Regions from separate parts of the Bradyrhizobium sp. CCBAU 11430 genome, predicted to be linked through region 2. Evidence: riboswitches for the same ligand, from Rfam matches in the RefSeq annotation. Region 2 holds a riboswitch; each other region holds the start of a gene.
What was found. A riboswitch is a leader RNA that binds a small molecule or an ion and turns the genes downstream of it on or off. The one in region 2 is predicted to bind cobalamin.
Positions count from the first base shown of each region.

Region 1 (4,554 bases), on a different contig from region 2:
GAGCGATAGAACGTCACCAGCGCGCGCGGCCTGCCCTCGCCGCCCACCGGCGCAGCAATGACACCACGCGCGGGATCGTAGAACCCCATCTCGGGCACGGTCGTCTCGCCGATAACTGGCCCGGCATAGAGGCCCGAGGCCAGCGCGAGCTGTGCAATCGCGGCCTGCGCCGCGACCGGGCCGCCGGTGTCGCAGAGCACCTTGAGCCGGCGCAGCGTCGAGACCGGCAAGGTCGAGTATGCATCGAGCCGCGTGTCGTCACGGCCATCGGCCGGCAGCACGGCCAGCACAATGCCACGGTCCTTCGCGAGCTGTTGCAGGGCCGCAAGCCCATACGGCCAGTAGGACTCCCCGCCGATCAGCCGCACCAGAATGCCGCGCGCCTGCGACAGCGTGCGCTCGATATAGGTGTCGACCGACAGCGGATGACGCAGCTCAGCAAGGTTCGCGAGCCGCAGCGTCGGCAGGTTCTCGCGACCACGCCGCCAGCCGGCTGCGAACGCCGCGAGATCCGAATCCGAATACGAGAGCACCACGAGATCGGCCGGGTCCTGGCCGATATCCCTTGGCGTCGCGGTCTCCTCCAGACCGCGGCTCTCGCGGAAGACGACGTGCATCAGATACCTAGTCCTGCCTTGATGGCGGCCTCGTCGATATCGCCGTGCTCGCCGATCACGACGAGCTTCGACCGCCTGTGACCGGCGCCCCACGGCTTGTCGAACTGGTGGCGCACGCGCTCGCCGACGGCCTGCAGCAGCAGCCGCATCGGCTTGCCCGCGACCGCGATGTAACCCTTGGCCCGCAGCACGTTCTGCTCGCGCGCCAGCTTCTGGACGGATGCGACCAGCGCATCGACGTCGGCGACTTCAGGAAGGTCGACCACGACGGAGGCGAAGTCATCGTGCTCGTGCTCCTCCTCGCCGTCATGATGCGAGGGGCGCGCGGCGAGATCGTTCTCGGCGGCGGCGCCGAGACCGAGGATGACGCGCGCATCGATCGCGCCGTCGGTCACGGGGAGCATCGGCACGCGGCGCGGCATCTCGGCAATAATCGCCGCCTTGGCCGCTTCAAGCCCCGCCGCGCCCGCAAGATCGGCCTTGGTCAGCAGCACGATATCGGCGCAGGCGATCTGATCCTCGAACACCTCCGACAGCGGCGTCTCGTGATCGAGATTTTGGTCTGCCGCCCGCTGCGCTTCGACGGCATCAGGATCCGGCGCAAAGCGGCCGGCGGCGACGGCCTCGGCATCGGCAAGTGCGATCACACCGTCGACGGTGATGCGCGAGCGGATCTCCGGCCAGTCGAACGCCTTCAGCAGCGGCTTCGGCAGCGCCAGGCCCGAGGTCTCGATCAGGATGTGATCGGGCCGCACGGGCCGCGCCAGCAGTTTTTCCATGGTCGGGATGAAATCGTCGGCGACCGTGCAGCAGATGCAGCCATTGGCGAGCTCGATGATGTTCTCCTCCGGGCAATTGGCATCGGCGCAGGATTTCAATATCTCGCCGTCGACGCCCTCACTGCCGAACTCGTTCACGAGCACCGCGAGCTTCTTGCCGCCGGCATTGCTGAGCAGATGCTGGATCAGCGTCGTCTTGCCGGAGCCGAGAAAACCGGTGACCACCGTCACAGGGACTTTTGCGAGCGAGTTCATTCGGCGGCCTCCGGCACGACGGCAATGGGGGGAATGCGGGCAAGCGATTGCTTGCGGAATATTTCCGGCCGGCTGCGCCAGGGCACGAGACCATCCGGCGCCGCCGCATAAGCCGCGGCGCCCGCGACCACATCCCGCGCATTCGCATCCGACAGGCGGCCATAGACATACGACCAGCGGCCGGGCGCGCTGAGCGCGACCGAGCAGCCCTGATTGCAGGCCGACAGGCATTCGACGGGAACCACATTGACGCCCTCGGGCACGCCGGCGTCGAGGATCGCCCCATGCAGGCGCTTGCCGGGCGTCGCCTCGCCCTCGCCAGGCGTCTCGCCGGCACGGCAGGTGATGCAGACGTGAAGTGTGACGGTCATCGCCTCTTCCAGATAACAGCGGGAGGCGATGAGGCACACGGACCATTCTTCAGAAGGCCCGTTTCCCCGTCGCGGAACACCCCGTCCGCCGGTCCAAAACTCGTCCGCGCTGGCAGGTCTCCCGGCTTGCGGAGCAGGGTTTTGCCCTTCGATCCCCGCCTTCCCGATTCCCGCGGGAATCAGTGGCTTCGGGCATCTCTCCGGTCACGGTCGCGGGGGCGGCTGCATTTTGGACCCAAATCTTGCCGATTCGGACCCTATCGCATTCCCTCTTCGCCTGTCATAGGACAGGAACCAACGCCGGGCCACCATTTGCCGGTGGCCGCCACTTGTCAAGCCGAAGGACCGGGACCGATGACGCCTGAACCGGATACAAAAACGGCCGAGGAAACCGACGCCCGCCACGCCACGAAAATGGCGAAGAAGAAGGCCGCCCGCGACAAGATCATGGCGACCAAGAGCGGCGAAAAGGGCCTCATCATCGTCCACACCGGCGCCGGCAAGGGCAAGTCCTCCTCGGCCTTCGGCATGATCGTCCGCTGCGTCGCCCATGGCTTCCCCTGTGCGGTCGTGCAGTTCATCAAGGGCGCCTGGGATACCGGCGAGCGACGCCTGCTCACCGGCCATTTCGGCGACCTCTGCCAGTTCCACGCCATGGGCGAAGGTTTTACCTGGGAGACGCAGGACCGCGCCCGCGACATCGCCGCCGCGCGCGCCGGCTGGGAGAAGGCCAAGGAGCTGATCCTCGATGAGAGCTTGCGCATGGTCGTGCTCGACGAGATCAACATCGCGCTGCGCTACGACTATCTCGACATCGCCGAGGTCGTCGAGTTTCTGACCACCTCGAAGCCGCCGATGACGCATGTCGTCCTCACCGGGCGCAACGCCAAGGACGAGCTGATCGAGATCGCCGATCTCGTCACCGAGATGACGCTGGTCAAGCATCCCTTCCGCTCCGGCATCAAGGCGCAGGCCGGCGTCGAGTTCTGAGTTCGATGGCGCGCGCATTGATGATCCAGGGGGCCGGCTCGGACGTGGGCAAGTCGCTCATCGTCGCAGGCCTTGCGCGTGCCTTCACGCGGCGCGGCCTGCGCGTGCTGCCGTTCAAGCCGCAGAACATGTCGAACAACGCCGCCGTCACCATCGATGGCGGCGAGATCGGCCGCGCCCAGGCGCTGCAGGCGCTGGCAGCAGGCGTCGAACCGCACACCGACATGAACCCCGTGCTGCTCAAGCCCGAGACCGATGTCGGCGCGCAGGTGATCGTCCACGGAAAGCGCATCGCGACTGCGCGCGCGCGTGACTACGCCGCGATGAAGCCCTCGCTGATGGGCGCGGTGCTGGAGAGCTTTGAGCGGCTGAAGGCACGCGCCGATCTAGTGCTGGTGGAAGGCGCCGGCAGTCCGGCCGAGGTGAATTTGCGTAAGGCCGACATCGCCAATATGGGTTTTGCGCGCAAGGCCGACGTGCCGGTCGTGCTGATCGGCGACATCGACCGCGGCGGCGTCATCGCCCAGCTCGTCGGCATCAAGACGGTGATCGACCCCGACGATGCCGCGATAATCCGGGGTTTTGTCATCAACAAGTTCCGCGGCGATCCCACCCTGTTCGACGACGGCTACAGGCTGATCGAGCAAAAGACCGCGTGGCGCGGCCTTGGCGTGCTGCCCTGGTTCGCCCGCGCCGGCGAGCTGCCGGCCGAGGATGCGCTGGGCCTCAGCGATGCGCGCAAGCCGGGCCAATGCAAGATCGCCTGCCTCGCGCTGTCGCGGATCGCCAATTTCGACGATCTCGATCCACTCAAGCTCGAGCCGGGCGTCGATCTCGTGATGGTACGCCCCGGCGAAGCCATCCCCGGCGATGTCCGCCTCGTCATCATCCCCGGCTCAAAGTCCACCCGCGGCGATCTCGCCTTCCTGCGCGCGCAAGGCTGGGACATCGATCTGCTCGCGCATCACCGCAGGGGTGGCTATGTGCTCGGCCTCTGCGGCGGCTATCAGATGCTGGGACGCAGCGTCGCGGACCCACAGGGAATTGAAGGTCCCGCGGGCGACACGGCGGGGCTCGGGCTGCTGGATGTGGACACGGTGATGAGTCCGCAGAAGACGCTGACGCGGGTTACGGCTGTGCATGCCGCTACGGATCAGCCGATCGAGGCGTACGAAATTCACATCGGCCGTACCGATGGGCCCGATCGTGCGCGCCCGTTTGCGACACTGAACGGCGAGACCGAAGGCGCGATCTCGCGCGATGGCCGCGTGCAGGGCAGCTACCTGCACGGCCTGTTCACGTCGGATGATTTCCGCAAGGCGTACCTCGCAAAGCTCGACATTCCCGCTGGCAACGAGCCCTACCACGCCCGGGTCGAGAGTGCGCTCGATGCGCTCGCCGACCACATCGAAAAGCATCTCGACGTCGAAGGTCTGCTTGCGCTAGCGCGCTAGCACCTCGGCAAGGCGCATCCATTCGGCTTCGCTGCCGGGAAGCCCGAGCCGAAGCCATGTCGGCTTTTGCGCGAAGACGCGCGACCAG
Region 1 is NZ_LBJV01000007.1:38,903-43,456, reverse strand. Features, by position in the region: gene cobN (cobaltochelatase subunit CobN) at 1-617, opposite strand, end outside; gene cobW (cobalamin biosynthesis protein CobW) at 617-1,651, opposite strand; gene XI04_RS05015 (DUF1636 family protein) at 1,648-2,022, opposite strand; cobalamin riboswitch at 2,117-2,336, opposite strand; gene cobO (cob(I)yrinic acid a,c-diamide adenosyltransferase) at 2,377-3,012, shown strand; gene XI04_RS05005 (cobyric acid synthase) at 3,018-4,466, shown strand; gene cobD (threonine-phosphate decarboxylase CobD) at 4,455-4,554, opposite strand, start outside.
Region 1: linked by a shared signal. The riboswitch ahead of XI04_RS05015 (DUF1636 family protein) and the one ahead of XI04_RS14015 (TonB-dependent receptor) in region 2 are both predicted to bind cobalamin.

Region 2 (4,554 bases):
GCAACGAGACACGCGAGCGAGCGTAGGCACTGGTTCATCCCATGGTCCCCCTGCGAAACCACTACAAACCAAGGTCCGCGACGACATGCGGCTTGAGAATCAACGACATCGAGAACGATGCCACGGCATCGTTTCGCATTCCTCACGCTGTCGCAACAATGCGGCAAAATACGGATGTGACGAGGGAACTTCCGCTGGGGGGCAGTTCCTTTAATCTTTGTTAACGATCCGGGCCCGCGCGACGGCCTGGCCTGGTTCTGGGCGCCAGGAGGAACCAGATTGCGCGTGTTCCCGCAGCAAGATCCGGTGTATGGAGTTCCCTTGCTCCGTCCCTTTGGCCTTTGTCCCTGCTAGCTATGCCGATTTTCAACCAGTCGATCAGGCGCAAGATCGTCGGTATCGCCCTCGGATTGATCGTCCTGATGCTGGTCACCTCGATCCTGTCGATGGTGATGTCGAGCCAGGTCGGCGTCCTGCTCGACGAGCTGACCAACCGCTACATCCCGGCCTATGGCGATCTCGCGCGCGTCAACATCCGCTCGCTGGAGCGATCGGTGGCGCTGCGGCGGATGATCATGACGAAGATGCAGGCGTCCTCGGACGAGGAGGCCTATGCGGCGCGCCTTCGCGAGTTCGAGGACGCCGACCGCAAGATCGAGGAGGAGGCCGAGCGCGCGCGCAAGCTGATCAACGCGATCATAGACGACCCTCGCACGCCGTCCGACAACGCCGCGCTGGCACGGATCGAGACCCGCATCGAGACCGCCGTCGGCGAGCTGCGCCGCGATCAGAAGGAGAGCCACGCGAAACTCCTCAACCAGATCGACGCACAGCAGATGGCGGAAGCGCGCATCACGCTCGAGCATATCGACGCGCTGCGCGACCAGTTCAACCAGAAGATCGATGCGATCCGGGCCGACATGCTCAAGCAGGTCTTCGCCAGCACGTCGCAGGTGATCGGCCATCAGCACCAAGCGATCATCGTCTCTGGCATCGTGACGTTGCTCGCGGCGATCGTCGGCTTTGCCTTTGCGCTCCTGGTGTCCAGCGGCATCACGCGCCCGGTGCGGCTGCTGCTCGCCGGCACCCGCGAGGTCGAGGCCGGCCGCTTCGACAAGACCATCACCGTCTCCACGCAGGACGAGATCGGCGAGCTCGCCGCGGCTTTCAACCGCATGACCGAGCAGCTCAGGCACAATGAGCGCATCCGCGAGACCTTTGGCCGCTACATCGATCCCAAGGTGGTGCAGGGGCTGATCGACCGGCCCGAGGTCGCGATCGACGGCGAGCGCCGGGTCATGACCATCATGTTCTGCGACATGAGCGGCTTCACCTCGATGAGCGAGGGCATGACCCCGCGCGGCCTCGTCAGGGTGATGAACCACTATTTCACGGTGATGTCCGGACCGATCAGGGGTAATCGCGGCATCATCGACAAATATATCGGCGACGCCATCATGTCCTATTGGGGCCCGCCCTTCATCGAGGAAGACGAGCAGGCGCTCCTGGCCGGCATCGCCGCAACCGAGATGGTCGACCAGGTGCCCGCGCTGCAGAAGCAGCTGCCCGACCTGCTCGGCATCCGCGCCATGCCGGCGCCGTGTGACCTGCGGATCGGCATCGCCACCGGCGAGGTCCTGACCGGCAGCATCGGCTCCGAGCTGATGATGAGCTTCACCGTGATGGGCGACGCCGTGAACCTGGCCTCGCGGCTGGAGGCCGTCAACAAGGTCTACGGAACCCGCATCCTGATCTCGCAGGCAACTGCTGACGCGATCGGAGCGCGGCTCGAATTGCGCGAGATCGATCGTCTGGCGGTCGCGGGCCAGAGCGCGCCGCAGCCGATCTTCGAGGTGATGGCGCGGGCGGGCGCACTCACCGGCGCGCAGGACAGCCTGCGCACGCATTATGCCGAAGCGCTCGCCGCCTATCGGGCCCGCCGCTTCGACGAGGCCCGCGCCGCCTTCAACGCCGCGCTCGAAGCCGTCCCCGGCGACGGCCCCTCGCGCACGATGCTCGGCCGCATCGCGCAGCTCGAGGCCAAGCCGCCGGAAGAGGGGTGGGACGGCGCCTGGCGGCTGGAGCAGAAATAGCCGTTTTTGTTGCGCCAGCTCGCCCTGTCCGGAAAAAACGTTTCTACTCGATAACGATGTTCGCCATGACCTATTTCCCGGGCTTAGGTTGGATGTCCTTGAGGCGTTTGACGGGGACACGCCGATGACGGAACTTCAGGACAGGCTGGAACGGTTCGAGACGCTCACCGCCGAATGCGAGCTGATCGCCAAGCTCGCCACCGACAGCACCAAGCGCGAGTTCTATCTGAAACTCTCGGAGCAATACCGTCAGCTGGCGGTGGACATGCGGCAGGCGATCGCGACCAAGGCTGCTGCCTGACGCAGGCTGCAATCCGTTCTTAAGGTTTGGCGCGCATCCTTGACCTCGCGAGCGATCGCTCGTGGTGGAAAGGCCGGGGTTCGCTGCAATGCAGCGCACCTCGCGAGTGTCATTTGCCATGCTTGACAGGGCAATCACATGCGCCTCGTTGCCGTGATCATATTCGCGCTCATGACGGCGGCCTGCGACCAGGAGCAGGACATCACCGGCTCGACGCCGACCTGCCCGATGCGGAACTACAGCCATAACCCCCGCGACATGAACCAGTGCGTCAATGCCTGCAAATCGTGCGATCGCGGCACCACGGTCACCTGCACGACCTCCTGCACCCTCAAGGGTGCGCGCTGAGCGCACCGCCTTCTGCCTTTGTAGGGATGAAACCCGTGGAATGGGCGGTGCCTGGGCACCGGAACGATTCACATGGGTCAATCATTGAGGCAAGTGGGCAGGACGCGGAGTCCGATGGAAATGGGTATGCTCGATCCCGGCCGGTTTCTGGTGTCGTGCTCGCATTGCGATGCCTGGCCGATGGCAGCCAACGTGAAGCGGTCGAGTTGGACGGCGTCTCCACACGAGGTGCGCTTTGTCTGCACGCGCTGCCGGCGCGAGGAGACCGCGATCGTCTCGGCCTCCGGCGAATTGACCCCGATCAAGCGCGTCGATGTTCCGCCGCGCGACGTCGCTGCCGCCTGGGCCCAGGCGCAACGGGTGCGAGGGCGGACCTGAGCGGCCGGCACCTAACGGTCGATTGACTCCCGGGGCGAACGGCTCGTAAATGATCGGCGACGGTTCTCCTCATGGAGATCAAAAGGGAATGTGGTGCGGGATTGTCCCAACGCAGGGATTTGTCTCAACGCCACGGCTGCCCCCGCAACTGTAAGCGGTGAATCTTTCGTCTCATGCCACTGGGAATCTCGGTCCTGGGAAGGCGACGCAAGGTCACGACCCGCGAGCCAGGAGACCTGCCGTCAGCCGTGGTCACACGCGAAGATGTCGGTCGGGGAGTACAGACATTAGCTTCACCGGAGCAATCCATCGCTCTGCCGTGAAACCTCGTTCGCTGTGACGTGCCACTGACGTCATACCGAGGTTACCATTGTGTCCCGTCTCGTCTCTGCCGCCAGGCGCTTTGCCGCCGGCCTGCTCGCATCCGTTTCCCTGCATTCGCTCGATCCGTCCTCCGCCTTCGCCCAGCAGGCGCTTGCCGAGCAATTGCCGCCGATCGAGGTGACCAGGTCCGACGATCAGAACCGAACGCGCGCCAGGGCGATCGGCGATGGCGAGGCGGGGGTGAGGACGAATGTCGCGCCGGCAGGCAATGGCGCCGGCTCATCCGGCTCCGGCGGTGAGGCTGCCGCCGGCAGCGGCGGCATCGTCGGGGCCGCGACGACCGTCATCACGGCAGCCGATATCGCGCATTCGCCATCGCAGACGCTCGCCGAGATCATTGCGACGCAAACGCCGGGGGCCCAGATCACGACGTTCTATGGCGGCCAGATCGGCGCCAAGACCAGCGTGGACCTGCGTGGCTTCGGCGCCTTTGCCACTGCCAACACGCTGGTGCTGGTCAACGGCCGGCGGCTGAACGACGTCGACATGGCGCAGGTGGACCTCTCCACCATCCCGCTCAATTCCATCGAGCGCATCGAGGTGACGCGCGGCAATTCCGGCGCGGTGCTCTACGGCGACAACGCGGTCGGCGGTGTGATCAACATCGTCACCAGGAACGGCGTCGGCGGACCGCCCGTGACCGCGCGCATCGAGGCCGGCTTCGGCTCGTTCAACACCAGACTCGGCAACGTTTCGACCTCGCTCAATTCCGGTCCGTGGTCGACCTCGTTCTATGGCAACACGGTCAGGACCGATGGCTATCGCGACAACAATCGTTATTCGCAGCAGAACGGCGTCGGCAATCTCAACTACACCACGCCAGGCCTGACGGCCTTTCTCACCGTCACCGGCGACAATCAGGAGTTGCGACTGCCGGGCGGCCGCACCGTCGATCCCTCGATCGGCCTCAATGAGGTCGCGACCAACCGAAGGGGGACCAGCACGCCGTTCAACTATGCCAACCAGCAGGGTATTGGCGCGACCGCCGGGTTCACCAAGACCCTGGTCAACGGCGTCGATCTCATCGTCGACGGCGGCGTGCGCGACAAG
Region 2 is NZ_LBJV01000050.1:91,598-96,151, forward strand. Features, by position in the region: gene XI04_RS13990 (transglycosylase SLT domain-containing protein) at 1-38, opposite strand, end outside; gene XI04_RS13995 (adenylate/guanylate cyclase domain-containing protein) at 357-2,093, shown strand; gene XI04_RS14000 (hypothetical protein) at 2,218-2,394, shown strand; gene XI04_RS14005 (hypothetical protein) at 2,533-2,742, shown strand; gene XI04_RS14010 (hypothetical protein) at 2,857-3,120, shown strand; cobalamin riboswitch at 3,164-3,378, shown strand; gene XI04_RS14015 (TonB-dependent receptor) at 3,493-4,554, shown strand, end outside.

Region 3 (4,554 bases), on a different contig from region 2:
CGTCGCTATCGGCCTGTCGGTGCCGAGCCACGCTTTCCGGAGGCCTCGTGATGGCGGCAGGCTTCGTCATTTCCGCGCCGGCTTCCGGCGTCGGCAAGACCACGCTGACGCTGGCGCTCGCGCGCGCCTGGCGCAATCGCGGATTGAACGTGCAGTGCTTCAAGAGCGGTCCCGATTACATCGATCCCGCCTTCCACGCCGCCGCCACGGGGCGCGCTTCCGTCAACGTCGATAGCTGGGCGATGGACCGCGGGGGCATCGCCCATCTCGTCAGCCGCGGCGCGGACGCCGATGTCGTGCTCGCCGAGGGATCGATGGGCCTGTTCGACGGCGTCGCCGCGCGCGGTGTCTCCGGCACCGGTGCCACCGCCGACATTGCGGAGATGCTGGGCTGGCCGGTGGTGCTGGTGATCGATCCTTCCGGTCAGGCGCAGACCGCGGCGGCGATCGCCGCGGGACTTCGCGATTATCGCCCCGGTGTGCGCCTTGCGGGCGTCGTGCTCAACCGCGTTGCCAGCCCGCGCCACGAAGACCTCGTGCGGCGTGCGCTCAACGATTCCGGCATTGCCGTGTTCGGCGCGCTGCCGCGTCATGCCGAGATCAGCCTGCCGAAGCGACATCTCGGCCTGGTGCAGGCCGAAGAGCAGGGCGAGATCGGCAAGCTGATCGACGAGGCCGCGCGCTTCGTCGCCGAGCATGTCGATCTCGATGCGGTGCTGCGATCGGCTGCCAGCTGGTCGCCGCAACCTGCCGCGAATGGGCTGAACGTGACACCGCCGGGGCAGCGCATCGCGCTGGCCCGCGATGCGGCGTTCTCCTTCGTCTATCCGCATATGCTGGAAGCCTGGCGCCGGGCGGGCGCGGAGATCTCGACATTCTCGCCGCTCTCCGATGAAGCGCCTGACGCGAGCGCCGATGTGTGCTGGCTGCCCGGCGGTTATCCCGAGTTGCATGCCGGCAAGATCGCGGCCAATGCGCGTTTTCGCAGCGGCCTGCGCGCCTTCGCCGAAACGCGGCCGGTGCACGGCGAATGCGGGGGCTATATGGTGCTGGGAACCGCTTTGACCGATGCGGACGGAATCCGCCACGAGATGACAGGCCTGCTTGGCCTGGAGACGAGCTTTGCCAAACGCCGCATGCATCTCGGTTATCGTCTGGCCGAACTCGCCGCGCCGATGCCGGGACATCGCTCCGGCGCGCGCCTGCGCGGCCACGAATTCCACTATTCGACCATTCTTGCCCAGCCTGATACGCCGCTGGCGGTCGTGCATGATGCGACTGGCGCAGTCATCGCCGAGACCGGCTCGCAGCGCGGCCACGCCACCGGCACCTTCTTTCATCTGATCGCGGAGGACCGGTGAGCGGATTCGTCTCCTTCATCTCCGCCGGGCCCGGCGACCCCGAGCTTCTCACGCTCAAGGGCGCCGCGCGGCTGCGCGAAGCCGACGTCGTGCTCTATGACGATCTTGCCTCTGGCGCGATCCTCGATCTCGCCCGGCCAGGCGCCAATCTCGTCGCGGTGGGGAAACGGGCAGGGCGTCCCTCGACCAAGCAGCACCACGTCAACCGCCTGCTGGTCGACTATGCGGCGACAGGCGCACGCGTGGTGCGGCTCAAGTCGGGCGACGCCGGCATTTTCGGCCGGCTCGAGGAAGAACTTGAGACGCTGCGTGAGGCCGGCATCGGCTACGAGATCGTTCCCGGCGTGACATCGGCCTGCGTTGCCGCGGCGCAAGCCGGCATTCCCCTGACCCGGCGCCATACCTCGCGCCGGGTGCAGTTCGTGACCGGGGCTGATGTCACCGGCGCGTTGCCGCCTAACCTGAACTGGGGGGCACTGGCCGACCCGGAAGCGACGACCGTGGTCTATATGGGCCGGCGCACCTTCCCAGCGCTTGCTGCAAAATTGATCGCGCACGGCCTCGCCCCAACCACGCCGGCATTGTTCGCCGAATCCCTCGGACGCCCCGACGAACGGCTGGTCCGCACCACCATCGCCGAGCTTGCCGAGCAGCTTGCGCGCGGCGGCGCCGCCTCGACGGCCGCCGTGATCCTGTTTGGGGCGCTGGCGGGGGATTATCCGTCATGACGGCCCTGGCCGCCGTTCGCCCCTTGACGCAGGCTCAGCGAAAGGGGCACACAAGAGAGGCATGGTGCTCGACGCGGCGCAAAGCGCCGGAGCATAATCGGGAATGGGGATGGGCGGACCCAGTTGCGGCGCCCAAAACCCCAGCCGCCCCCGCGACTGTAAGCGGTGAGGGACTCCGATCAGCCACTGGGCCGCAAGGTCCGGGAAGGCCGGAAATCCCGGGGAACCGCGAGCCAGGAGACCGGCCCTGCACGTTTTGAGGCCAAGGCCGTCGGGTGTGACGGCAGGAAGGAAATTGAGCCATGCATATCGAACCCGGCATAGTGACGGGCGCCAAGCTCGTGTTGAGTTACGCAACCGGCATCGCCGCAGGCGGCGTTGCGCTGAAGCTCGCGGTGGAGACCGTGCGTGAGCAGGGCATCACGTCGTTCGCGGCGCGGACGCTCGCCACCACAGTCCTCGTCTTCACCTTCTTCGAGATCCTGCCGCACTTCCCGGTCGGCGTCTCCGAGGTGCACTTCATTCTCGGCTCGACACTGTTCCTGCTGTTCGGCGCGGCGCCTGCGGCCTTCGGCCTTGCGTTCGGTCTGCTGCTCCAGGGCGTGTTCTTCGAGCCCGCTGACATCCCGCAATACGGCATGAACATCACCACGCTGCTGGTGCCGCTGTTCGCGATTCAGGCGATCGCCACACGGATCATTTCGCGCAACACCGCCTATGTTGATTTGAAGTATCGGCAGGCCCTGGCGCTTTCGACGACCTATCAGGCCGGTGTGATCGCCTGGGTGGCGTTCTGGGCGCTCTATGGCTCCGGTTTTGCCATGACCAATCTCGCCAACATCGCGACGTTCGCGGCGTCCTATGCGCTGGTCATCGTGATCGAGCCGCTCGCCGATCTCGCGGTGCTGGCACTGGCGAAGTCGCTGCGCGGCGTCACCGCGCCCGGCCTCGTCACCCCGCGCCTGCACAACGCGGCCTGAGAGACAAGCGAGCGGGCGGCCGCAAGGGCCGCCCGTCGCGTTCGCGATGTTCACGCTCTCCCTGATAGGCATCGGTTGCGGCGATCCCAACCAGCTCACGCGCGCGGCTGTTCGAGCGATCAACGCCGCTGATCTCGTCCTGATCCCGCGCAAGGGGACGGCGAAGTCCGATCTCGCCGATCTCAGGCGGACGATCTGCGCGGACGTGCTCACCAGCGACAAGACAATCATTGCCGAATTCGATCTTCCCGTGCGCGACGCTGGTGAAGCTGACTATCGCAAGGGCGTGGACGATTGGCATGATGCGGTTGCCGCGGCCTGGTCGAAAGCGATCGCAAACCATCTCGAAGGCGAAGGCAAGGTTGCGCTGCTGATCTGGGGCGATCCCTCGCTCTATGACTCCTCGCTGCGCATTGCACGACGGCTCAATCCGTTGCCGACGATCGAGGTCGTGCCCGGTATCACCTCGATCCAGGCGCTGTGCGCGGCGCATGCGCTGCCGCTCAACGACATCGGCGAGCCTTTTCTGGTCACGACGGGGCGGCGCTTGCGCGAAGGCGGCTGGCCGCAAGATGTCGATACCGTGGTGGTGATGCTCGACGGCGGCACGGCGTTTCAATCGCTCGATCAGCGGGGCTTGCAGATCTGGTGGGGCGCCTATCTCGGCATGCCCGACCAGATCATCATGTCCGGCGCGCTCGCCGAGGTTGGCCCGCGCATCGTCGCGGCGCGGCAGGAAGCGCGCGAGCGGCACGGCTGGATCATGGACAGCTACATTCTCAAGCGCGCACGTTAAGCGAGGCAGCATGCTCCCCGAATGGGTCCCCCAGAACTGCCCCGATGTCTCCGCGGCCCATCGCGAGGCGGCGATTGCGCGGCAGGCGCAACTGACAAAACCGACCGGCGCGCTCGGCCGGCTCGAGCAGCTCGCAATCGAGCTTGCGGGCCTGCAGGCGACCGAACAGCCGCGTGCCGCACGGGTGCCGATCATCATCTTCGCCGGCGACCACGGCATCGTCGCGCAGGGCGTATCGGCCTATCCGCAAGCCGTGACTATCGCGATGATGGCGAATTTCGCCGCCGGCGGCGCCGCGATCTCGGTGCTGGCGCGCGAGCTTGGCTCGAGCCTGGAGGTGGTCGACGCCGGCACGCTGGCGCAGGACGAGATGGCAGGAATCGTCACCGACAAGCCGCGCCACGGCACACGCGATTTCAGCGTCGAAGCCGCTCTCGCACCCGCCGAGCTGGGGTATGCGTTCGAGGCCGGCCAGCGCGCCGTCGCACGTGCGGCTGCCCATCAGCCTGATCTCCTGATCTTCGGCGAGATGGGGATCGGCAACACCACGACCTCGGCGGCAATCGCGGCGGGCCTGCTCGGCATCAGCGCCGAAGAGATTGCGGGGAGCGGCACCGGGATCGATGCGGCGGGGCGCGCGCACAAGGCCCGTGTGATTGATGCTGCGATCGCGCGTCACGGCGTTGGCG
Region 3 is NZ_LBJV01000007.1:52,350-56,903, forward strand. Features, by position in the region: gene cobM (precorrin-4 C(11)-methyltransferase) at 1-51, shown strand, start outside; gene XI04_RS05070 (cobyrinate a,c-diamide synthase) at 51-1,361, shown strand; gene cobA (uroporphyrinogen-III C-methyltransferase) at 1,358-2,089, shown strand; cobalamin riboswitch at 2,135-2,353, shown strand; gene XI04_RS05080 (energy-coupling factor ABC transporter permease) at 2,392-3,069, shown strand; gene cobF (precorrin-6A synthase (deacetylating)) at 3,116-3,865, shown strand; gene cobT (nicotinate-nucleotide--dimethylbenzimidazole phosphoribosyltransferase) at 3,876-4,554, shown strand, end outside.
Region 3: linked by a shared signal. The riboswitch ahead of XI04_RS05080 (energy-coupling factor ABC transporter permease) and the one ahead of XI04_RS14015 (TonB-dependent receptor) in region 2 are both predicted to bind cobalamin.